DNA from 3 places in the Microbacterium sp. PRC9 genome. Region 2 is predicted to be linked to each of the others. Evidence: predicted binding sites of a transcription regulator. Region 2 holds the regulator's gene; each other region holds the start of a gene.
The links. Region 2 encodes HrcA, which represses chaperone genes, less so after heat shock. Its sites were predicted from a motif close to TTNGCACTCGNNNNNNNCGAGTGCNAA; they were not measured.
Positions count from the first base shown of each region.

Region 1 (7,542 bases), on a different contig from region 2:
GACCGCGCTGCTGTACCTGCATGTCGACGACGTCACGGCGGCCCTCGAGCGGATCGGCGATCGGGCCGAGGTCGTCTCACCGCCGCACGTGATCTTCACCCACGAGGACGACACTCTCGGGCCGGCAGGGCACGACGAGTGGCAGGCCTTCGTCGAGGACTCCGAGGGCAACACCGTCGGCCTCGTCTCGTTCCGGCCCGTCGCTTCCTGAGACCGCCAGGCTGCACGATGGATGCCCGCGTGATGAGGCATCCTGCTCGTATCGAGTCGGTAACGGGAGTCAGAGTGCACGCTCCTGTCGGGTTAGCCTGGTCGCGATGAGCGCCTACGTCTCGGCGTTCGAGCTGTTCTCCATCGGCGTAGGACCCTCGAGCTCCCACACGGTCGGTCCCATGCGGGCCGCCCACGATTTCGTCGTCCGCCTGCGCGAAAGCGGGGTTCTGCCGCAGGTCGGCCGCGTCACCTGCACGCTGTACGGCTCGCTCGGCGCCACGGGCATCGGCCACGGCACACCCGACGCCGTCGTCGCGGGGCTGCAGGGCCTCGAACCCGAGACGGTGGATCCGGATGCTGTGCGCTCCGCCTGGAGCGCCTGGCCCGACGATCGCGCGCTCGAGCTCGCCGGGAGGCACGCGGTCCCGTTCCGGCGCGGCGACGTCGTGTTCGCGCCGCGCACCAGGCTGCCTGGCCACCCCAACGCCATGACCCTCGAAGCGTGGACCTCGCCCGACGACGGACCTGCGCGTGCGCTCTCCGCGCCCGGAGTGCGCGAGACGGGCTCGCCTGCGGCTCTCGAACCTGTGGCGGCGACGGATGCCGGACTCCTCGTCCGCGAGACCTACTACTCCGTCGGCGGCGGTTTCATCCGCCGCGAAGGTGAGTCTGCGCCCGGCTCAGCGGCCGCAGGGGAGCCCCCGCGCGCGTTCCCCCTGGACTTCTCCAGCGCCGAGGAGCTGCTCGCCGTGTGCGACGAGCGGGGCATCACGATCGCCGAGGCCGCGCGCATCAACGAGGAGTCGCTGCGCCCCGACGAGGACATCGCCGAGGGGCTGGATGCGATCTGGGACGCGATGGCCGCGTGCGTCGAGGCCGGCCTGCAGGCGGGGGGCGTTCTCCCCGGGATGCTGGGGGTCAAGCGCCGCGCAGCATCCATCCGCGAGCAGCTCGAGGCCGCCGAGGCCGACGGCCGTCGCGAGCTGCCGGGGGAGTGGCTGGGCGCCTTCGCGCTCGCGGTCAACGAGGAGAACGCCGCAGGCGGGCGGGTCGTGACCGCTCCGACGAACGGTGCTGCCGGGATCCTGCCCGCCGTCGCGATGTACTGGTGGCGCTTCCTCGCCGATTCCGGCCTCGGCGCCGGCAACGCGGTGACGCCCTACGGCGAGCTGGTCGGCAGCGCACTGCTCGGCTATCACGGTCACGCGGCGACCACCGAAGAGGCTGCAGGCTGGGACGACGAACAGGTGGCGGAGGCGAACCGTCGCCGAGGCATCCGTCGATTCCTCCTCACAGCGACCGCGCTGGGCTCGCTGTTCAAGGCCAACGCGTCGATCTCGGGCGCAGAGGGCGGCTGCCAGGCCGAGGTGGGATCGGCGTGCGCGATGGCCGCGGGCGGCCTCACCGCCGTGATGGGCGGCACGAACCGGCAGATCGAGAACGCCGCCGAGATCGCGATGGAGCACCACCTCGGCCTCACCTGCGACCCGGTCGGCGGACTCGTGCAGATCCCGTGCATCGAGCGCAACGCGATCGCCGCGTCCACGGCGGTGACGGCCGCGCGGCTCGCGCTGCGTGGCGACGGTTCGCACTACGTCTCGCTCGACGCGGTCGTCGAGACCATGCGCCAGACCGGCATCGACATGTCGCACAAGTACAAGGAGACGAGCGAAGGCGGTCTCGCGGTCAACGTCATCGAGTGCTGAAGCCGAGTGCTGACCTCCGGAGCCCGGTGGCGGTCTCGTTCGTTCACGGCGAACGCTCGGCGGCTTAGCACTCGCATATCGAGAGTGCTAATCTGGTGACAGTTGAGCCGGTGAGGCTCAACTTTCGACGAGAGGAGATAATCATGGCCACCAACGACCCGTTCCGGGACCTCGACCGCCTTGCTGCCGGTCTCTTCGACACGCGCCGCGGCCCCCGCCGCATGCCGATGGACCTGTACCGCGACGGCGACCATTACATCCTGACGGCCGACCTTCCGGGCATCGACCCGGGTTCGGTCGACATCGACGTCGACGGACAGCTGCTGACCATCCGCGCGGAGCGCACGCTGACGAGCGGCGACGACGTCAAGTGGATCACGCGCGAACGAGAGGCGGCGAGCTTCCTGCGCCAGCTCAATCTGGGCCAGGGCATCGACACCGAGCGCATCTCCGCGAGCTACAACAACGGCGTGCTGAGCGTGACGATCCCGGTCAGCGAGAAGGCGAAGCCGCGCAAGATCGAGGTGATGTCCGAGGGCGGCGCGCCGACGATCACGGCGCACGAGTCCGACGCGCCCCAGCCGATCGAGCAGTAGGACCATTCCAGAACGGATGCCTCGCCGACGCGGCGGCGAGGCATCCGTTCTGTCGTCTACGCTCGTGCGGTTCCGGTGAAGTGCCTGCGGCACCGGGCCTGGTAGGACTCGATCCCTCCGACGTGCGCAGGCGCCGGCACACCGGCATCGCCGGTGGGAGCCTCGGCGATGCGCTGGTGGAACGCGGCATCCTCGCCACAGACCGCGCACACAGCGGTGAGCTTGACGACGTCCTCGGCGATCGCCATCAGCGCCGGCAGCGGCTCGAACGGCCGGCCGTCGAACATGACGCACAGCCCTGACACCACCACGGTCACGCCGTCGGCGACCAGCCCGTCGACGGCGGGGACGAGGTCGGTGCCGAAGAACTGCGCCTCGTCGATGGCGACGAGGTCGAGCCCGCGGCCCTTGACGCCCGCGACGAGCGTCGCCACGTCGGGCACCGAGCGCGAGGGCACGCTCAGCCCGGAGTGCGAGCTCACCAGTCCCTCGCCCCGCCGATCGTCCAGCGCGTGGCTCACCACCTCGACCTCGAGCCCCGCGATGCGCGCGCGGCGGACGCGGCGCAGCAGCTCCTCCGACTTTCCGGCGAACATCGGGCCGCACACCACCTGTAGCCGGGACTGCCTGGTTGCACGCATGCCGCCACCCTATGTCCGGTTCTGCGCGAGGCGCACGAGACGACGCGCGAACGACGGTGGCCGGGGGGCACCCGGGAGCGAGGACGGCGGATCAGCCCCCCGCGCGGCGTCCTCGCCGCACACGCCCGACCGTTTCCCCGACGGCGACGCCGGTGAGCACGAGGCCCGCGGCGACCGAGAGGGTGAGCGTGTCGAGCACGCTCGCGGCGGCCGCGAGGAGCGCGAGCGCGAGCATCCCCGCGAGCTGTGCGCGCGCCCAGCGCCGCTCCAGCAGGTGGCGGAACAGCACCGTGCCCGCGAGGAACAGCATCGGCCCCCCGATGACCGCGATCGTCGCGGCGACGTCGTGGTCGTGCGGGTGCGAGAGGGCGTCCTTGTCGCCCACGCTGATCACGACGATCCCGGCCACGATCGGGAGGTGCATCCACGTGTAGGCGGTGCGTGCCAGGCGACCCGGTGTGTCCGACGCCTCGATGGTCTCGGCGCCGACCCGCTCGCCGTGGTCGAAGTAGATCCACCACGCTGCGGCAGCGGTCGCGAACGCGGCGACGAGCGCGGCGACCGATGCCGGGGACGACTCGGTCTCGGCGAAGACGAGGCCGGTGACGAGCATGCCCTCGCCGAGGGCGATCAGGACGAAGAGCGCGGTCCGCTCGGCGATGTGGGGACCCGACAGATCCCAGCGATCGAGGCGCACCTTGCCGAGGCCCGGGACGGGGAACGCGAGTAGCGTTCCCGCGAGTTCGATCCCGAGCGCGATCGCCCACAGCGGCAGCTGCCACGGGAGAGGCAGCAGTGCGCCGACCAACCAGAAGACAGCGCTCGCGACCGTCCACGCGAGCACCGCGGTGAAGTCCCTGGACACGGCCGGATCGTGGCGGGCGGTCGCCCAGACGATGAACGCCGTACGCCCCACCTGAAGGATGACGTAGGCGATCGCGAAGGCCCACGCCCGCTCGCCGAAGGCTTCGGCGATCGAGACGCTCATGACGAGCGACACGAACGCGAGGCCGATGACCGCGCCGCGAACCGGCAGCGTCACCGGGTCGAGCCAGTTCGTGACCCAGGTCGTCGACACCCACGCCCACCACAGCGCGCACACGACGATCACGCCCTCGAGGACTCCGAGCGGGCTTTGGTTCTCGTAGAGGTAGGCCGACAGCTGCGTCAGCGCGAACACGAACACGAGGTCGAAGAAGAGCTCTATGTACGTCACCCGGTCGGCGCGCGGAGTGTCCGTCGGCCTCATCACGTTCCGCGTCATCCCGAAGGGCATGCCCCATCCTGGCATCACGCCGGCGCGGATCTCGATCTCGCCCCTGGACGGCATGCCGGCCGCGGGGCACTATTCATCTCGTGACGAACAATGCGGAGACGGATGCTGTGAGCGTGCGTGGTCTGCACGTCACGCGCGGCAGGACCGAGGTGTTCACGGGGCTCGATCTGCACATTCCGCGGGGGCAGATCACCGGCCTGCTCGGCCCGTCGGGGTGCGGCAAGACCACGCTGATGCGCTCGATCGTGGGCGTGCAGAAGGTGGCGGGCGGCCACGTGACGGTGCTCGGCGAACCCGCCGGTTCGCGCGCGCTGCGCAAGCGCGTCGCGTACGACACGCAGGCTGCCTCGGTCTACGGCGATCTCACGATCCAGCAGAACCTGCGCTACTTCGCGCGCCTCGTCGACGCGCCCCGCACCGACGTCGATCGCGTCATCGAGCAGGTCGGCCTCGCCGACCAGCGCGACCAGACCATCGACTCGCTCTCGGGCGGACAGGAGAGCCGCGTCTCGCTCGCGGTCGCCATGCTCGGGGTGCCCGAGCTGCTCGTGCTCGACGAGCCCACGGTGGGCCTGGATCCGCTGCTGCGCGCCGAGCTGTGGGAGGTCTTCCGCGGCCTCGCCGACGCCGGCGCGACGCTCATCGTCTCGAGCCACGTCATGGACGAGGCCCTCCGGTGCGACCGCATCGTGCTCATGCGCGCGGGCCGCATCATCGCCGACACGACACCCGACGGTCTCTTCGCCGACACCGGGACGACGGACCCGGATGCCGCGTTCCTCACGCTCATCGAGCGCGACGCGAACGCTCGCGCCGCGGCCGAGGCGCCGCATCCGCTCACGCGGCGTGAGGCGCGCGAGCAGGCCGAGCATGCGCACCACGCGGACGAGGGGAGCGCCTCATGAACGGCGTGCTGACCCTCGCGACCGCGGGGCGGGTGCTCCGGCAGCTCAGCCACGACCCGCGCTCGATCGCGCTCATGCTCGTCGCGCCGAGCCTGCTCGTGGGCCTGTTCGCGTGGCTGTTCAGCGATCAGGAGGGCGTGTTCGACCAGTTCGGCGGACCGATCCTGGCGCTGTTCCCCTTCATCGTGATGTTCCTGATCACCTCGATCACGACGCTCCGCGAGCGACGGTCGGGGACCCTCGAGCGGCTGATGACGACGCCGATCGCGAAGGCCGACTTCATCGTCGGCTACGGGCTGGCGTTCGGGCTCATGGCGACGCTGCAGGCGGTCATCACCGTGACCTTCGCGGTGTGGGTGTGCGGACTGCAGGTCGACGGCCCGCTCTGGCAGCTCGGGCTCGTCGCCGTCGTCGACGCGATCCTCGGCACCGCGCTCGGGCTCCTGGCGAGCGCCTTCGCACGCACCGAGTTCCAGGCGGTGCAGTTCATGCCGCTCATCGTGTTCCCGCAGATCATCCTGGGCGGGCTGTTCATGCCCCGCGAGGACATGCCCGAGGCGCTGTACCAGATCTCGAAGATCCTGCCGCTGAGCTACGCCATCGACACGATCAACGCGGTCACCGACGGCGACGAGGGCTGGGAGGTCTTCGGGCCTCTGCTCATCGTGGTCGCGTTCGCCGTGGGTGCGCTGATCCTCGCGTCGCTCACGCTCCGGCGCCGGACGCCATAGCCCGACGCCCCGAGGTCAGCAGCTGGGCTGCTTCTTGCGCAGCTTCGCGGTGAGGTCGCGCAGCTGGCAGAGCTCGTCGTCCGAGAGCAGCGACATGCGCTCGGCGATCGCCTTGCCGTGGGCACTGGCGATGCGGCGGAACAAGGAGGCCCCGGCATCCGTCGCGTGCACGAGCGCTCCGCGCCCGTCGTCGGGGTCGGCGCACTTGGTGATCAGTCCGCGCGCGACCATGCGGTCGACGAGCCGTGAGACACTCGGCTGGCTGATCAGCATGTTCGCCGTCACGTCGCGCAGACGCGCGGTGAGGTCATCGGCGCGGGTGACCGTGAGGAGCACGTCGTACTCGGCCTGGCTCAGCGTCTCGTCGTCGAAGTCGTCGTTGATGTCGCCGAACACCTCGTGCTGCGCGCGGAAGAGACTCTCCCACGCGTCGATGGCGAGACGGCGATCGGTCATAGCGTCAAGATTAGAGCCTCGCACCGACCCTAGGCTGGCCCCATGGCGTCTTCTGCAGTCGCGTCGTGGCGCACGCATCGTCTCGGATCCGTGGGTCTGGTGCTCGCCCTGCTCGCCGGAGTGCTGCTCGCCGGCCTGACCCCGAGCCCGGCGCACGCGGGCGTCGACGACTTCTCGTTCGAGAGCCTCGACGTGGAGTACCAGCTGGGCCGCGCCGAGGATGGCACGAGCACCCTGACGGTCGTCGAGACGTTCGTGGCACTGTTCCCCGAGTTCGACCAGAACCGGGGCATGCGCCGCGCCATCCCCGACAGCTACCTGGGCGCCCCGCTGCACCCCGAGCTCGTCTCGATCACCGACGAGACCGGCGCTCCCCGTGCCGAGGAGACGGAATCAGAGGACGGCTACTACTCCATGACGTCGCGCGCCGACGACTTCGTCCACGGCCGGCAGACGTACGTCTTCACCTACACGCTCCAGAACGTCACGCACCACTTCGCCGACACCGGGGTCGACGAGTTCTACTGGAACGTCAACGGCGTCGAGTGGCGGCAGCCTTTCGGCCGCATCACCGCGCGTGTGACGATGCCCGACGACCTCGAGGCCGCGCGCACCGGTGCGCAGGCCTGCTACATCGGCTCCCAGGGCTCGACCCAGACCTGCGCGATCGAAGATGCCGACGGGACGATCGCGGCCTCGGCCGAGAACGTGCAGCCGTACCAGACGATGACGATCGCGATCGGGTTCGCCCCTGACACGTTCACCGAGTTCGACCCGAACTATCTCGCCTCGCCGTGGGGCTGGCTGCAGAGCGGGGTGGCCGTGCTCGGACTCGGCACCGCCCTCGTGCTGGCGGCGGTCACGCGCCGTCGCCATCTCCGCGACGAGCCCGGGCGCCCCGTCATCATCGCGGAGTACACGCCACCGCGCGGCATCGACGCGCTCGAGAGCGCCGTGCTGCTCGGCCGCACCACGAAGGCGATCCCGGCCGAGGTGCTCGAGCAGGCGGTGGTGGGCA
Region 1 is NZ_JAUZUR010000001.1:186,310-193,851, reverse strand. Features, by position in the region: gene Q9R33_RS00810 (VOC family protein) at 1-211, shown strand, start outside; gene Q9R33_RS00805 (L-serine ammonia-lyase, iron-sulfur-dependent, subunit alpha) at 318-1,919, shown strand; gene Q9R33_RS00800 (Hsp20/alpha crystallin family protein) at 2,063-2,515, shown strand; gene Q9R33_RS00795 (thymidine kinase) at 2,572-3,156, opposite strand; gene Q9R33_RS00790 (low temperature requirement protein A) at 3,248-4,405, opposite strand; gene Q9R33_RS00785 (ABC transporter ATP-binding protein) at 4,513-5,337, shown strand; gene Q9R33_RS00780 (ABC transporter permease) at 5,334-6,068, shown strand; gene Q9R33_RS00775 (MarR family transcriptional regulator) at 6,084-6,524, opposite strand; gene Q9R33_RS00770 (DUF2207 domain-containing protein) at 6,567-7,542, shown strand, end outside.
Region 1: Q9R33_RS00800 (Hsp20/alpha crystallin family protein) is a predicted target of HrcA. The motif match lies at 1,984-2,010, and genes of this name have one in related genera.

Region 2 (7,542 bases):
GTCGCCGTCGCCCCGGGAAGCGCGTTCGGCGCCTCGGGCGAGGGCTGGATCCGCGTGTGCGTGGCCAGCGACCGCGACGAGCTGCTCGACGGGCTGAGCCGCATCCCCGCTCCTGCCTGACCCGGACGCCGTCGCCGGGGTTCGCCGAGCAGCGCGCACCCGTACAATCGTCTGGACATGTCACCGCGCGCCCTGAAGCCCCTCGAGCCCTCTGCCACGCCGCCCGAGCTGATCCGCAACTTCTGCATCATCGCCCACATCGACCACGGCAAGTCGACGTTGGCGGACCGCATGCTGCAGATCACCGGCGTCGTCTCCGACCGCGACATGCGCGCGCAGTACCTCGACCGCATGGACATCGAGCGCGAGCGCGGCATCACGATCAAGTCGCAGGCCGTGCGCATGCCCTGGGCCACCGCCGACCAGACCTTCGCGCTCAACATGATCGACACCCCCGGCCACGTGGACTTCACGTACGAGGTCTCGCGTTCGCTGGCCGCCTGCGAGGGCGCGATCCTCCTGGTCGACGCCGCGCAGGGCATCGAGGCGCAGACCCTCGCGAACCTGTACCTCGCGCTCGAGAACGACCTGCACATCATCCCGGTGCTCAACAAGATCGACCTGCCGGCCGCCGACCCCGAGAAGTACGCCGCAGAGCTGGCCGGCCTCATCGGCGGCTCGCCCGATGACGTGCTGCGGGTAAGCGGCAAGACCGGGATGGGCGTCGAGACGCTGCTCGACCGCATCGTGGAGCAGATCCCCGCTCCGAAGGGGAACGCGGATGCCCCTGCCCGCGCGATGATCTTCGACTCGGTGTACGACTCCTACCGCGGCGTCGTGACCTACGTCCGCATGGTCGACGGCAAGCTGGAGCCGCGCGAGCGCATCCAGATGATGTCGACGAAGGCGACGCACGACCTCCTCGAGATCGGCGTGTCGAGCCCGGAGCCCGTCCCCACGAAGGGGCTTGGCGTCGGCGAGGTCGGCTATCTGATCACCGGCGTGAAGGACGTCCGCCAGTCCAAGGTCGGCGACACCGTCACTAACCATCGCAAGCCCGCGACCGACGCCCTCGCCGGCTACACCGACCCGAAGCCGATGGTCTTCTCGGGGATCTACCCCATCGACCAGAGCGACTACGCCGACCTGCGTGAGGCCCTCGACAAGCTCAAGCTGTCGGACGCGTCCCTCCAGTACGAGCCCGAGACGTCGGTGGCGCTCGGCTTCGGCTTCCGCTGCGGCTTCCTGGGCCTGCTGCACCTCGAGATCATCACCGAGCGCCTCTCGCGCGAGTTCGACCTCGACCTCATCACGACGGCGCCCTCGGTGACGTACGAGGTCACGACCGACACCGGCGACACCGTCGTCGTGACCAACCCGAGCGAGTACCCGGACGGGCGCGTCGCCGAGGTGTCCGAGCCCGTCGTGAAGGTCGGCATCCTGCTCCCCAAGGACTACGTCGGCACCGTCATGGAGCTGTGCCAGTCGCGCCGCGGATCGCTCCTGGGCATGGAGTACCTCAGCGAGGACCGCGTCGAGCTGCGCTACCACATGCCCCTCGGCGAGATCGTCTTCGACTTCTTCGACCAGCTGAAGTCCAAGACGCAGGGCTACGCGAGCCTCGACTACGAGCCCGCCGGCTCGCAGACCGCCGACCTCGTGAAGGTCGACATCCTGCTGCAGGGCGACAAGGTCGACGCGTTCAGCTCGATCGTGCACCGCGAGAAGGCGTACGCCTACGGCACGATGATGACCGAGCGCCTGCGCAAGCTCATCCCTCGCCAGCAGTTCGAGGTGCCGATCCAGGCCGCCATCGGCGCCCGCATCATCGCCCGCGAGAACATCCGCGCGATGCGCAAGGACGTCCTCGCCAAGTGCTACGGCGGCGACATCTCCCGCAAGCGCAAGCTCCTCGAGAAGCAGAAGGAGGGCAAGAAGCGCATGAAGATGGTCGGTCGCGTCGAGGTCCCCCAGGAGGCGTTCATCGCCGCGCTCTCAGGCGACGTCGAGGGTCCTGCCAAGAAGTGATGCGACTCGCGAAGTAGGCTGGAATCCATGCGTCGAGGAACCTTCCGTGACGACACCGTCGACTATGCCGCTGTCGGGGCGACCCAAGCGCCGGATCTGATGCAGTATCCGCCGGAGCGCAGCATCCCGGCAGAGCAGTCGTGGCGGATCGGCAGCGGAGAAGCGCGCTTTCGCGCCGCGAGCGAGGCGCTGATGTCGTGGACCGCGCAGCGCGGTGCCGGGCTCGACGTCACCGATGTGCGGCCCGCCTCCGGTCCCATGTACTCGGGGGTGAGCTTCGACGCCGAGGGCAACCCCGTGGGGCCCAGCCGCTCCGAGGCCGAGCAGCGCTTCGACGCGGACGGCACCCCGTTCGTCGGCGCCGGCACGACGATCCGCGTCGACGGCCGCGTCAGGGGGCTCCGCGCCGACGCGGAGCTGCGCGTCATCTTCGCCGTCGAGGAGCCTCGGCGGGTGGGCTTCGCGCTCGGGACCGTGAGCGACTCCGTTGTGAGCGGCGAGGAGTCGTTCATGCTCGACTGGTACGACAACGACGAGGTCTGGTTCACGGTCCGCGCGTTCGACGCGCCCCGCGCCATGCTGTACCGGATGCTTCCGGGGCTCACGAAGCGCCGTCGTCGCGAGCTGTTCACGCGGTACCTGCGCGCGATCTCGCCGCTGTACACGACTCCCGCGTGAGGCGCTGATGGGCTCCGCTCTTCCCCTCGGCGAGCCCGTTCCCTCGGACGGCTCGCTGCCGGCCGGCACGCGCATCGATCCGGCCGCAGAGTTCAGCGTGTATCTGCACGTCCCCTTCTGCCGCGTCCGCTGCGGGTACTGCGACTTCAACACGTACACGTCCTCCGAGCTGCGCGGCGCCCGCCAGGACGAGTACGCCGACACGCTCCTTCGAGAGATCGAGCTGGCGGCGCCCGTGCTCGAGCGCGCCGGCGGGAACCGTCCCGCGTCCACGGTGTTCTTCGGCGGCGGCACGCCGACGCTGCTCCCGCCCGGCGACCTCGCACGCATGCTGGCCGGCGTCCGCGACACCTTCGGTGTCGCGGACGGGGCCGAGATCACGGTCGAGGCCAACCCCGACACGGTGACGCCCGCGGTCGCGGCCGAGCTCGCGGCATCCGGGGTGACGCGCCTCTCCATCGGCATGCAGTCGGCCGTCCCGCACGTGCTCGCGGCCCTGGATCGCACGCACGATCCCGACAACGTCCGCACCGCGGTGGCCGCGGCGCGGGTGGCCGGGCTCGACGTCAGCGTCGACCTCATCTACGGCGCGCCGGGTGAATCGCTCGACGACTGGCGCACGTCGCTGGAGGCGGCGGTGTCCCTCGAGCCCGACCACATCTCGGCGTACGCGCTCATCATCGAGGACGGCACCAAGCTCGCTCGCCAGATCCGCCGTGGTGAGGTCGTCGCACCCGACGACGACGTGCAGGCCGACATGTACGAGCTCGCCGACGACCTGCTCGCGGGCGCGGGATTCGACTGGTACGAGGTGTCGAACTGGGCGCGTGGTGACGCACACCGCTCCCGCCACAACCTCGCGTACTGGGTCGGCGCAGACTGGTGGGGCTTCGGCCCCGGCGCGCACAGCCACGTCGCCGGCGTGCGGTTCTGGAACGTCAAGCACCCTGCCGCCTACGCGCAGCGGCTGTCCGCGGGGGAGTCGCCTGCCGCTGGGCGGGAGATCCCGGATGCCGCGGCCCGAAACCTCGAGAGCGTGCTGCTGCGCACCCGCATCCGCGAGGGCCTCCCCGTCGAGGAGCTCCTCGGCGAAGGCCGTCACGCGGTCGCCGCGCTGATCGCGGACGGGCTGATCGAGGGTCCCGCCGCGCTGCGCGGGAGGGTCGTGCTCACGCGGCGCGGCCGGCTGCTCGCCGACGCGGTCGTGCGGGCGCTCACCGATTAGCCCCGGCGCGATCGTGCGTCGGACGGCTTCGCAATCCATCCCGGCGTCGCTCGACGATCCTGGCGGGGGCATCGGATAGAATTGGCACTCCAGTCATGCGAGTGCCAGCTGTGGCGTGGGGAGGCGGGATGGTCAGCGAACGAGGTCTGCAGGTGCTGCGGGCGATCGTCCAGGACTACGTCGACACGCGCGAACCGGTCGGCAGCAAGGCGATCGTCGAACGGCACGCCTTCGGAGTGTCGGCCGCGACGATCCGCAACGACATGGCGCTGCTCGAAGACGAAGAGCTCATCGTCGCACCGCACACCTCGTCGGGCCGCGTGCCCACAGACAAGGGCTACCGCGTCTTCGTCGACCATCTCGCGGAGCTCCGGCCGCTCTCGCCGGCCCAACGGGCGGCCATCGCCGCGTTCCTCGACGGCTCCGGCGACCTCGACGACGTCCTCGTGCGCACCGTGCGCGCGCTCACGCAGCTGACCGGCCAGGTCGCGATCGTGCAGTACCCGTCGTTCGCGCGCGCGACCGTCACGCACGTCGAGCTGGTCCAGCTCGGCGGCGGACGGATGCTGGTGATCGTGGTCACCGACACGGGACGCGTGTCGCAGCGCCTGACGTTCGTCGGCGAGGAATTCGACGACGTCGACCTCGCACACATCCGTGCCGGGCTCGGCACCCTGCTGGTCGGCCGGCCTGTCCGCGAAGGGCTCCAGCGCATCGCCGAGCGCCTCGAGGGACCGGATGCGCAGGCTCCGGCGCACGAGCGCGCGACCGACGAGATCGTCCGCGCCGTCGCCGAGGAGCTCGAGGAGTTCCGCCAGGACAAGCTCGTGATGGCCGGCAGCGCCAACCTCGCACGCCGAGAATCCGACTTCCGCGGCAGCATCTATCCGCTCCTCGAGGCGATCGAGGAGCAGGTGACCCTGCTGCGGCTGATGGGCGAGATGGTCGCCGACGAGCAGGGCCTCGCGGCGAGCATCGGACGCGAGAACGAGGCGTTCGGCCTGGCCGAGGCATCCGTCGTCGCCAGCGACTACGACGCGACGGGCTCCCTCGCCCGCGTCGGCGTGCTGGGCCCGACGCGCATGGACTACCCCACGAACCTCGCGACGGTCCGCGCCGTCGCGCGCTATCTCACGCGCATGCTCGAGCAGGACGACAGCTCCCGCTGACGCACGCGCGCACACACGATCCCGCGGCGCGGCCGCGGCAGGAAGGCGAAAGTGGCTGACCACTACGAGGTCCTCGGCGTCTCACGCGACGCCTCCACCGACGAGATCAAGAAGGCCTACCGGCGGCTGGCCCGTCAGCTGCACCCGGATGTGCACCCGGGCGAGGAGGCATCCGAGCGCTTCAAGCTCGTGACGCACGCGTACGACGTCCTCAGCGACCCCGAGCAGCGCGCCCGCTACGACATGGGCGGCGGTGACTCGCCGTTCGGCGGCGGGGCCGGCGGCTTCGGCGGGTTCAACGACATCTTCGAGACCTTCTTCGGTGCGGCGGGCGGATCACGCGGCGGCCGGCCGCGATCGCGCCGCGAGCGCGGGCAGGACGCCCTGGTCCGCGTCACCCTCGAGCTCGGCGATGTGGTGTTCGGCACCCACCGCGACATCGAGGTCGACACGGCCGTCGTGTGCGAGACCTGTCAGGGCTCGTGCTGCCAGCCCGGGACGAGCCCGGTCACGTGCGACATCTGCCACGGCACCGGCAACGTGCAGCGCCAGGTGCGAAGCCTTCTCGGCAACGTGGTCACGACGCAGCCGTGCAACGTCTGCCAGGGCTACGGCACCACCATCCCCTACCCGTGCGCCACCTGCCAGGGCCAGGGCCGCGTGCGCGCCCGCCGCACCGTGTCGCTCGACATCCCGGCCGGCGTGGAGACCGGACTCCGCCTGCAGCTGCCGGGTTCGGGCGAGGTCGGCCCGGCCGGCGGCCCCAACGGCGACCTGTACATCGAGGTCACGGTGCAGCCGCACGAGGTGTTCAGCCGTGACGGCGACGACCTGCTGGCGACGCTCGAGGTGTCGATGCCCGACGCCATCCTCGGCACGACGACGACCATCCAGTCCCTCGACGGCCCGGTCGACCTCGAAGTGCGGGCAGGCGTGCAGGCGGGAGACATCCTGACGATCAAGGGCCGCGGCATCACGCCGCTGCGCGGCTCGCAGCGCGGCGATCTTAAGGTCGGCGTGCACGTGGTCACGCCCACGCGACTCGACCACAAGGAGCGCGCCCTCATCGAGGACTTCGCGAAGCGCACCAAGGCGCCGGCCCCCAAGCTCGCAGAGTTCCACCAGGGCCTTTTCGCGAAGCTCCGCGATCGGTTCCGGAACAGCTGACCCATGGCACTGCACTTCCTCCTCGACGAGCCCGTCGACGCCGCTCCCGGCGACGCGGTGACGCTCACCGGCGCGGAGGCCCACCACGCCTCGACGGTGCGCCGGGTGCGCGTCGGCGAGGAGGTCACGGTCGGTGACGGCCGCGGAGCGTGGCTCACGGGCTCGGTCGAGTCGGTGGCGCCCCGCGAGGTGGTCGTGCGCATCGACAGACGGACGGATGCTGCGCCCCCGAGCCCGCGCATCGTGCTCGTGCAGGCCCTCGCCAAGGGGGACCGGGACGAGCTCGCCGTGCAGGCGGCGACCGAGCTCGGCGTCGACGAGATCGTGCCGTGGCAGGCCGCGCGCAGCGTGTCCCGCTGGGACGCGGCGAAGGCCGCGAAGGGCCGCGCCCGCTGGGCGACCATCGTGCGGGAGGCCGCGAAGCAGGCCCACCGCGCGTGGGTGCCGGAGGTGGCGGAGCTCACCACGACCGCGGCGCTCGTGCGCCGGGCGGCAGCATCCGTCGTCCTGATCCTGGAGCCGACGGCGACCGAGCGGCTCAGTGCACTCGCGGTCGACCCTGGTGAGGAGCGCGACATCGTGCTCGTCGTCGGGCCCGAAGGCGGCATCGCCCCCGAAGAACTCGATGCCCTCGCGGCCGCGGGCGCGCGAGGCGTGCGTCTCGGCGACACGGTGCTGCGCACGTCGACCGCGGGTCCCGCGGCGCTGGCCGTCGTCAGCACCGCGCTCGGGCGGTGGTGACGGTCCGACAGGGTCACCGACCGCTCCCGGAGCCGGTCGCAGGGCCCCGTCGGTAGACTTGCGACATGAGTGAGCCTTCGATCTTCACGCGCATCCTGGACGGGCAGATCCCGTCCGAGATCATCGCAGAGACCGAGAACGCATTCGCCATCCGTGACATCGCCCCGAAGGCGCCTGTGCACCTGCTGGTGATCCCCAAGACCGACGAGTACCGCAACGTCGTCGAGCTCGCCGCCGGCGACCCGGACCTCATGGCGGAGCTCGTAGGACTCGCGAACACGGTCGCCGCCGATCATTCGGACGGGGACTTCCGCCTGGTCTTCAACACCGGCCCGAACGCGGGCCAGACCATCTTCCACGTGCACGCCCATGTGCTCGCGGGAGGCCTCGAAGAGAAGAGTGTCGGTGCCTGATCACCCCGGTCATGAGACGGTGAGCGACCACGTCGAGGTCGACGGCGTCGCGATGGTGCAGCTTCTCGGTCCGCAGGACCGGCTGCTGCGGGTCGTCGAGAAGGAGCACCCGGGTGTCGAC
Region 2 is NZ_JAUZUR010000004.1:93,834-101,375, reverse strand. Features, by position in the region: gene Q9R33_RS09735 (aminotransferase class I/II-fold pyridoxal phosphate-dependent enzyme) at 1-120, shown strand, start outside; gene lepA (translation elongation factor 4) at 178-2,028, shown strand; gene Q9R33_RS09725 (DUF1990 family protein) at 2,056-2,706, shown strand; gene hemW (radical SAM family heme chaperone HemW) at 2,714-3,931, shown strand; gene hrcA (heat-inducible transcriptional repressor HrcA) at 4,060-5,100, shown strand; gene dnaJ (molecular chaperone DnaJ) at 5,152-6,267, shown strand; gene Q9R33_RS09705 (16S rRNA (uracil(1498)-N(3))-methyltransferase) at 6,271-7,008, shown strand; gene Q9R33_RS09700 (HIT domain-containing protein) at 7,074-7,421, shown strand; gene Q9R33_RS09695 (PhoH family protein) at 7,474-7,542, shown strand, end outside.

Region 3 (7,542 bases), on a different contig from region 2:
GCGCGCCCGCGGCGCCTTCCGCCTCGCGTTCGGCAGCGGCGACTTCCGCCGCGACACCGGCATGAGCGCGGACGCCGAGGCGATGGCGTACCCGCGGGCGCGCCTGGTCGTCGCCAGCCGCGTGGGCAACCTGCCCGGGCCGATCGACGGTCCGACGGTGGGCAACAGTATGCCGACGCTGCGCGAGCACTCCGCGATCACGGTGTCGATGGGCATGACCGGCAAGCTCTGCCTCGCGGCCGAGCAGGCTCCCGTCATCAACGAGGTCATCTGCCCCACGCCGAGCGAGGTGCTGTGGGCACTGGACTTCCTCGCCGACTTCGAAGGCCGCGGTCGTGTGATCCGCGACGGCAGCGACTTGCCCAGGCTCGGCCGGGCGCAGAAGATCGAGAAGCTGGCTCTCGCGTTCGGGGTGCACCCGACCTCGTGACCGGCGACGCCGAGCGACGAACCATCGAAGGGACCGACGACATGGCCGACATCCGCCTGAACGAGGGCGACGCGAACCCCGGGTTCGCGCTGCCCGACTCCACCGGCACGATGGTGCGTCCGGAGGACTTCGCCGGCCGCCGCCTCGTCGTCTACTTCTACCCGGCCGCGTTCACGCCCGGCTGCACGACCGAGGCGTGCGACTTCCGCGACAACCTCGCCTCGCTGCAGGCGGCGGGGGTCGCCGTCGTCGGGGTCTCGCCCGACTCGGTCGAAAGGCTCGCGGAGTGGGCCGAGGCCGAGCAGCTGCAGTTCCCGCTCCTCTCCGACGAGGACCACGCCGTCGCCGAGGCGTGGGGCGCATGGGGGACCAAGGTCGTCAACGGTGAGGAGCGCGTCGGCCTCATCCGATCGACGTTCGTGCTGGATGCCGATGGCACGGTGCAGTCCGCCGAGTACCGGGTCGATCCCCACGGCCACGTGGACCGCCTCCGCGCCCAGCTGGCCGCCTGAGCCCACCCCCACCCAGGCCCGCCGCAGCGATGGAGCTGGACGCGTTCAACCGCCTCGACGCCGAAGCCGCGCGAGCCGTGGTGCGCCCGTGCGTCGACATCGACCGGTGGGTCGATGCCGTCGTCACAGGGCGGCCCTATGCGACGACGGCGGAGCTCCTCGCGGCGGCCCGCACGAGCGCCCCGCGGTGGACGCCGGCCGAGATCGACGGGGCCCTCGCCCGCCACCCCCGCATCGGCGAGCGTGCGAGCGGAGGCGGAGCCGAGGCATCCCTCTCGCGATCCGAGCAGGCGGGGATCGGGGAGCCGACCGCCGACGTGGCCGCCGCGCTCGCCGCCGGCAACCGCGCCTACGAGGAAAAGTTCTCGCGGGTCTTCCTCATCCGGGCGGCCGGGCGCCGTGCCGACGAGATCCTCGATGCGCTGAGCGACCGGCTGGCCCACACTGAGGAGGAGGAGATCCCGGTCGTGGCGGAGCAGCTGCGGCAGATCGCCGTCCTCCGACTCGAAGGGATCATCGGTTCATGAGCCAGATCACGACGCACGTGCTGGATGCTGCGCTCGGAGGCCCTGCGCGCGGCGTCGGCGTCGTGCTGACCGCGGCCGACGGGGCCGAGATCGCGTCCGGCGTGACCGACGAGGCCGGCCGGATCTCGGATCTCGGACCGGAGCGCCTCGACGCCGGCACGTACCGGCTCACGTTCGCGACCGGCGACTTCTTCGCCGCGACGGGGCGTGCGACGCTCTACCCGGTCGTGTCGATCGACTTCGCGGTCGCCGACTCCGCGCAGCACTACCACGTGCCCTTGCTGCTCAGCCCGTTCGCGTACTCGACCTATCGGGGGAACTGACATGTCCGAGCCCACGATCGTCCTCGGCGCGAATCAGTACGGCAAGGCCGAGGTGCGGCTCGTCCGGGTCGACCGGGACGGTCGGCGGCACACGATCACCGACCTCGACGTGACGTCGCAGCTGCGCGGCGACTTCACCGCCGCCCACATCGCGGGGGACAACGCGCGCATCGTCGCCACCGAGACGCAGAAGAACACGGTGTTCGCCTTCGCCCGCGACGGCGTCGGCACGCCCGAGGAGTTCCTGCTCCGGCTGGGACGCCATTTCACCGGGGAGTTCGACGGGGTCACCGGCGGACGCTGGGAGGCCGAGCAGTACACCTGGACCCGCATCCCCGTCGACGGCGAGGGGCACGACCACTCGTTCGTGCGAGGCGGCACCGAGACCCGTACGGCCGTGGTCACGTTCGCCGGAGCCGAGGCGACCGTCATCTCGGGGCTGCGCGACCTCGCGGTGCTGAAGTCCGCCGGGTCGGAGTTCCACGGTTTCGTGCGCGACCGGTACACGACCCTCGCCGAGACCGACGACCGCATCCTCGCGACGTCGGTCACCGCGAGGTGGCGCTACAACCGCCTCGACGTCGGGTTCGACGAGTCGTTCGCCGAGGTGCGCCGGCTGCTGCTCGAGGCGTTCGCCGGGACGCACTCGCTCGCGCTCCAGCACACCCTGTACGAGATGGGCCGGCGGGTGCTCGAGGCCCGCACCGAGATCGACGAGATCCGCTTCTCGATGCCGAACCTGCACCACATCGCGGTGGATCTGACGCCGTTCGGGCTCGACAACCCCAACGAGGTCTTCTATGCCGCCGACCGCCCGTACGGGCTGATCGAGGCGGCGGTGCTCCGCGACGGCGTGCCGGGGAACCACCCCGCATGGCACGGGATCGCCGGCTTCTGCTGACTCCGGATCCACGCGCGCGCCACGGTCGTGGCGCCGTGTCAGCCCTTCGGCATGCGGCTCACGAAGCGGGTGGCGTCGACGCCCTTGCGGCGGGTCGGACGCGAGCGCTTGGGCTTCCCGCCGACGTACAGCCAGCCGAGGAGCTCCTCGCTCTTCTTGAGGCCGTGGGCCTTCGCGACGACCTTCGACCGGGTGTGCTCTCCGGCGGTCCGCCAGAAGACGCCCCAGCCGGCCTCGTCGAGCACCAGGCTCAGGACGTGCGCGACGCCGGAGGCGACAGCCTCCTGCTCCCACCGCGGCACCTTGTGCGTCTTGCTGTAGCTCGCCACCACCGCGATGATCAGCGGCGCGCGCATCGGCTTCGACGACGAGCCCTTGTGGCCCTCGGCCTTGTTGAGCGCCTTGCCCAGACGCTGTCGATCGGCGCCGCGCAGCTCGATGAGCCGCCACGGGTGCAGTGACTTGTGGTCGGCGACGCGCCCGGCAGCGGCGACGAAGTCGAGGAGCTCCTCGTGCGAGGGCGCCTCATCCGTCACCTTCGACCACGACCGCCGTGCGAGCGCGGCGTCGAGCGCGCCGGACATCACGCCGCGCCCTCGCCGGGCGTGAACTGCAGCGAGATCGAGTTCATGCAGTAGCGGTCGCCGGTCGGGGTGCCGAATCCGTCGGGGAACACATGGCCCAGGTGCGAGCCGCAGTTCGCGCAGCGCACCTCGGTGCGCACCATGCCGTGGCTGTTGTCCTCGATGAGCTCGACCGCCTCGGGGCGGATGGACTCGTAGAAGCTCGGCCAGCCGCAGTGCGAGTCGAACTTCGTGCCGCTCTGGAACAGCTCGGCGCCGCAGGCCGCGCACGTGTAGAGGCCGGCGCGGCTCTCGTCGAGCAGCTCCCCGGTCCAGGGCCGCTCGGTGCCCGCCTCGCGCAGCACGGCGTACTGATCGGCGGTCAGGTCTGCGCGCCACTGGGCGTCGCTCTTGTCGACGGCGTAGGTCATCGTTCCTCCTCGGCCGCGCACAACGGCCACCCTCCATTCAACCCCAGCGACCGATGGGGTGGGGCGGCTCCGCGCCGCCCCTGCGCCGTGAAACCCCACCGGGCGGACGAGACCTCGGGGTTCCCCCACGGTCTCGTCCCGGGCTGTCGTCTCACGGAGGACACGATGCGACAGGACAGCGTGGGGGAGGATGAGGGCATGGGCGGGGCGGACGCGGACGAGCAGGCGGCGGTCGTCGAGCGGTACGCGCGCTTCGCGCACGACGAGGCTCCCGGCCGGTCGGCGCTGTACGCCGAGTGGGCGGGCGGCGTCGCCTCCGATCCGGACGTCGTGGCCATCCTCGCGCGCATTCCCGCCACGCGACGGCAGCCGCCACTCGTGTTCGCGGTGACCCGCATGCTCGGCGCGCCCGAGAGCGCGTTCCCGGCGTGGGCGGCGTGGCTCGTCGAGCACGGCGACGAGGTCGTGGCCGAGGCATCCGTCCGCCGTCTGCAGACCAACGAGCCGCAGCGGTGCGCGGCCCTCCTCCCGGCCCTCGCGACGATCGACGGGCCGATCGCGCTGCTCGAAGTCGGCGCGAGCGGCGGGCTGTGCCTGTACCCCGACCGCTATTCGTACCGCTACCGGGGGAGCGGTGGCGTCCTCGCGCTCGATCCCGACGCCGGGCCCTCGGGTGTGGTGCTGGAGTGCGACGTCACCGGCGAACCGCCGCTGCGGCTGCCGCGGGTCGTGTGGCGCGCCGGGATCGACCTCGAGCCGCTCGACGCCTCCGACGAGGGCGACCGGCGATTCCTCACGAGCCTGGTGTGGCCGGGGGAGAGCGGAAGAACGGAGCGGATCGCCGCCGCCCTCGACATCGCCGCCACGGACCCGCCGCATGTGATCGCCGGCGACGCCTCCGACCCGGAGGTGCTGCGCGCGGCCGCCGCGCTCGCGCCCGCCGGCGCGACGCTCGTCGTCACGACGCCGGGGGTCCTGCCGCACATCCCGCGTGCCGGACGCGAACGCCTCCTCGACGCCGTGCGCACCCTCGACGCCGTCTGGATCACGATCGACCCGCCCGCGCTGCACGACCGGTGGCAGCCTCCCGTCGACGCCGCGTCCTGGGACGGCTTCGTGCTCGGCCGCGACGGCGAAGCGCTCGCCGCGGTCGACCCGCTCGGCTCGTTCGTGCATTGGCGCGCGTGGCGCACGGGGCCAACGGATGCTGCGGGCTAGCGTGGACGCGTGCCTCTGACCGACCGCGACCGCGCCATCCTCGACTTCGAGGCCGAGTGGCGCCGGCACGCGGGGGCCAAGGAGGAGGCGATCCGCTCCGACCTCGGCCTGTCGCCGGCGCGGTACTACCAGCTGCTCGGCCGCCTCATCGACACGACCGGCGCGCAGGAGCACGACCCCATGCTCGTCAAGCGGCTCCGCCGGCTGCGCGAGGCGCGCCTGCACGAGCGCGCCGGCCGCGCCGCCGACGCGCGCTGACCCGCCGCTGCGCGCCACGCGGACCGTCGCAGACCGGACGCCCGGCCTCCGGCGGGTAACATCGACGGGTGCCGACCACCAGCTTCCCCCGGGATCGTTTCGACGATGTGCCGGAGACGGATCGCGTCGGCGCCCACCGGGCCGAGAACCCGCGCATGCGCGGATGGGTCGTCCTGCTGTGGGCCGCGCTGGCCACCGTCGTGCTCATCGTCGTGGGCATCTTCGGCACGCTGCTGGCGTCCGGACGCATCGAGCTGATCCCCACTCCCACCCCGACCGTCGAGCCGGTCCCCGAGGTCACGCCGGTCGTCGACGTGAACTACGACGTCATGATCCTCAACGCGACCCCCGAGCAAGGGCTCGCGACGCAGATGAAGGACGTCGTCGTCGGTGCGGGCTGGGCGGATGACAAGGTGACCGCGGGCGAGGCGGGGTCGCAGGACTTCCCGACGACCACCGTGTTCTACGTCGACCCCGCTGACGAAGCCGCGGCAGCAGGTCTCGCCGGCGTCATCGGAGGCGCCGAGATCGAGCAGAGCGAGGCGTACCCCGCGACCACGGAGGGCGTGCCGCAGCTCACCGTCGTGATCGGTCTCGACCGCACCGCTGCGGGGCAGACCCCGGCCCCTACGCCCTGACCCGTCGAGTGCGTGTTTCGCGCCGGTAAACACTTGTGTGCCTGCATGTCAACAAGTGACGAAACGCGCGGATGCCGCGATTTCGCCTGCATACGATGAAGCCCTGCACCGCCGGCAACAGGAGAAACGCATGACCCAGGGCACCGTCAAATGGTTCAACGCCGAGAAGGGATTCGGCTTCATCACCGTCGCCGACGGCCAGGACGTCTTCGTCCACTACTCGAACATCGACATGTCGGGCTTCCGCGTTCTGGAGGAGGGGCAGACCGTGGAGTTCACGGTCGGCTCCGGCCAGAAGGGGCCGCAGGCCGAGTCCGTGCGCGTCGTCTGACGCCCGGCTCAGCGCCCGACGCTGAACCGACACCGGAGACGGGATGCCGAGAGGCGTCCCGTCTCCTTGCGTTTCAGCATCCGTCCCCGCGGCTTGCACTCGATAGGGTCGAGTGCCAGAATGATTTAGCACTCGTCTTCATTGAGTGCTAATACCCAAAGCCAACGTTCCGGAGGGACGACACACACATGGCAAAGATCATCGCTTTCGACGAGGAGGCCCGTCGCGGCCTCGAGCGCGGCCTCAACATCCTGGCCGACGCCGTCAAGGTGACGCTCGGCCCGCGCGGTCGCAACGTCGTGCTCGAGAAGAAGTGGGGCGCCCCCACGATCACGAACGACGGTGTCTCCATCGCCAAGGAGATCGAGCTGGACGACCCGTACGAGAAGATCGGCGCGGAGCTCGTCAAGGAGGTCGCCAAGAAGACCGACGACGTCGCAGGTGACGGCACCACGACCGCCACGGTCCTCGCCCAGGCGCTCGTCCGCGAGGGCCTGCGCAACGTCGCGGCCGGCGCCGACCCCATCTCGCTCAAGAAGGGCATCGAGAAGGCTGTCGCGGCCATCACCGCTGAGCTGCTCGAGTCGGCCAAGGAGGTCGAGTCCAAGGACCAGATCGCCGCGACCGCGTCCATCTCGGCCGCTGACCCGGAGATCGGCCAGCTCATCGCCGAGGCGATCGACAAGGTCGGCAAGGAAGGCGTCGTCACCGTCGAGGAGTCGCAGACCTTCGGCACCGAGCTCGAGCTCACCGAGGGCATGCGCTTCGACAAGGGTTACATCAACCCCTACTTCGTCACGGACCCGGAGCGCCAGGAGGCGGTCTTCGAGGACCCGTACATCCTCATCGCGAACCAGAAGATCTCGAACATCAAGGACCTTCTGCCCGTCGTCGACAAGGTGATCCAGGACGGCAAGGAGCTCGTCATCATCGCCGAGGACGTCGAGGGTGAGGCTCTCGCGACCCTCGTGCTCAACAAGATCCGCGGCATCTTCAAGTCGGTCGCCGTCAAGGCTCCCGGCTTCGGCGACCGTCGCAAGGCGCAGCTGCAGGACATCGCGATCCTCACCGGCGGCCAGGTCATCACCGAGGAGGTCGGTCTCAAGCTCGAGAACGCCACCCTCGACCTGCTCGGCCGTGCGCGCAAGGTCATCGTCACCAAGGACGAGACCACGATCGTCGAGGGTGCCGGCGAGGCGGGCCAGATCGAGGGTCGCGTGACCCAGATCCGCCGCGAGATCGACAACACCGACAGCGACTACGACCGCGAGAAGCTCCAGGAGCGCCTCGCCAAGCTCGCCGGCGGCGTGGCCGTCATCAAGGCGGGCGCAGCCACCGAGGTCGAGCTCAAGGAGCGCAAGCACCGCATCGAGGACGCCGTCCGCAACGCGAAGGCTGCCGTCGAGGAGG
Region 3 is NZ_JAUZUR010000002.1:359,521-367,062, forward strand. Features, by position in the region: gene Q9R33_RS05290 (aldolase/citrate lyase family protein) at 1-430, shown strand, start outside; gene bcp (thioredoxin-dependent thiol peroxidase) at 472-942, shown strand; gene uraD (2-oxo-4-hydroxy-4-carboxy-5-ureidoimidazoline decarboxylase) at 972-1,469, shown strand; gene uraH (hydroxyisourate hydrolase) at 1,466-1,792, shown strand; gene pucL (factor-independent urate hydroxylase) at 1,794-2,693, shown strand; gene Q9R33_RS05315 (nitroreductase family protein) at 2,732-3,277, opposite strand; gene msrB (peptide-methionine (R)-S-oxide reductase MsrB) at 3,277-3,687, opposite strand; gene Q9R33_RS05325 (DUF2332 domain-containing protein) at 3,886-4,905, shown strand; gene Q9R33_RS05330 (DUF3263 domain-containing protein) at 4,915-5,163, shown strand; gene Q9R33_RS05335 (LytR C-terminal domain-containing protein) at 5,232-5,801, shown strand; gene Q9R33_RS05340 (cold-shock protein) at 5,932-6,132, shown strand; gene groL (chaperonin GroEL) at 6,321-7,542, shown strand, end outside.
Region 3: groL (chaperonin GroEL) is a predicted target of HrcA. The motif match lies at 6,258-6,284, and genes of this name have one in related genera.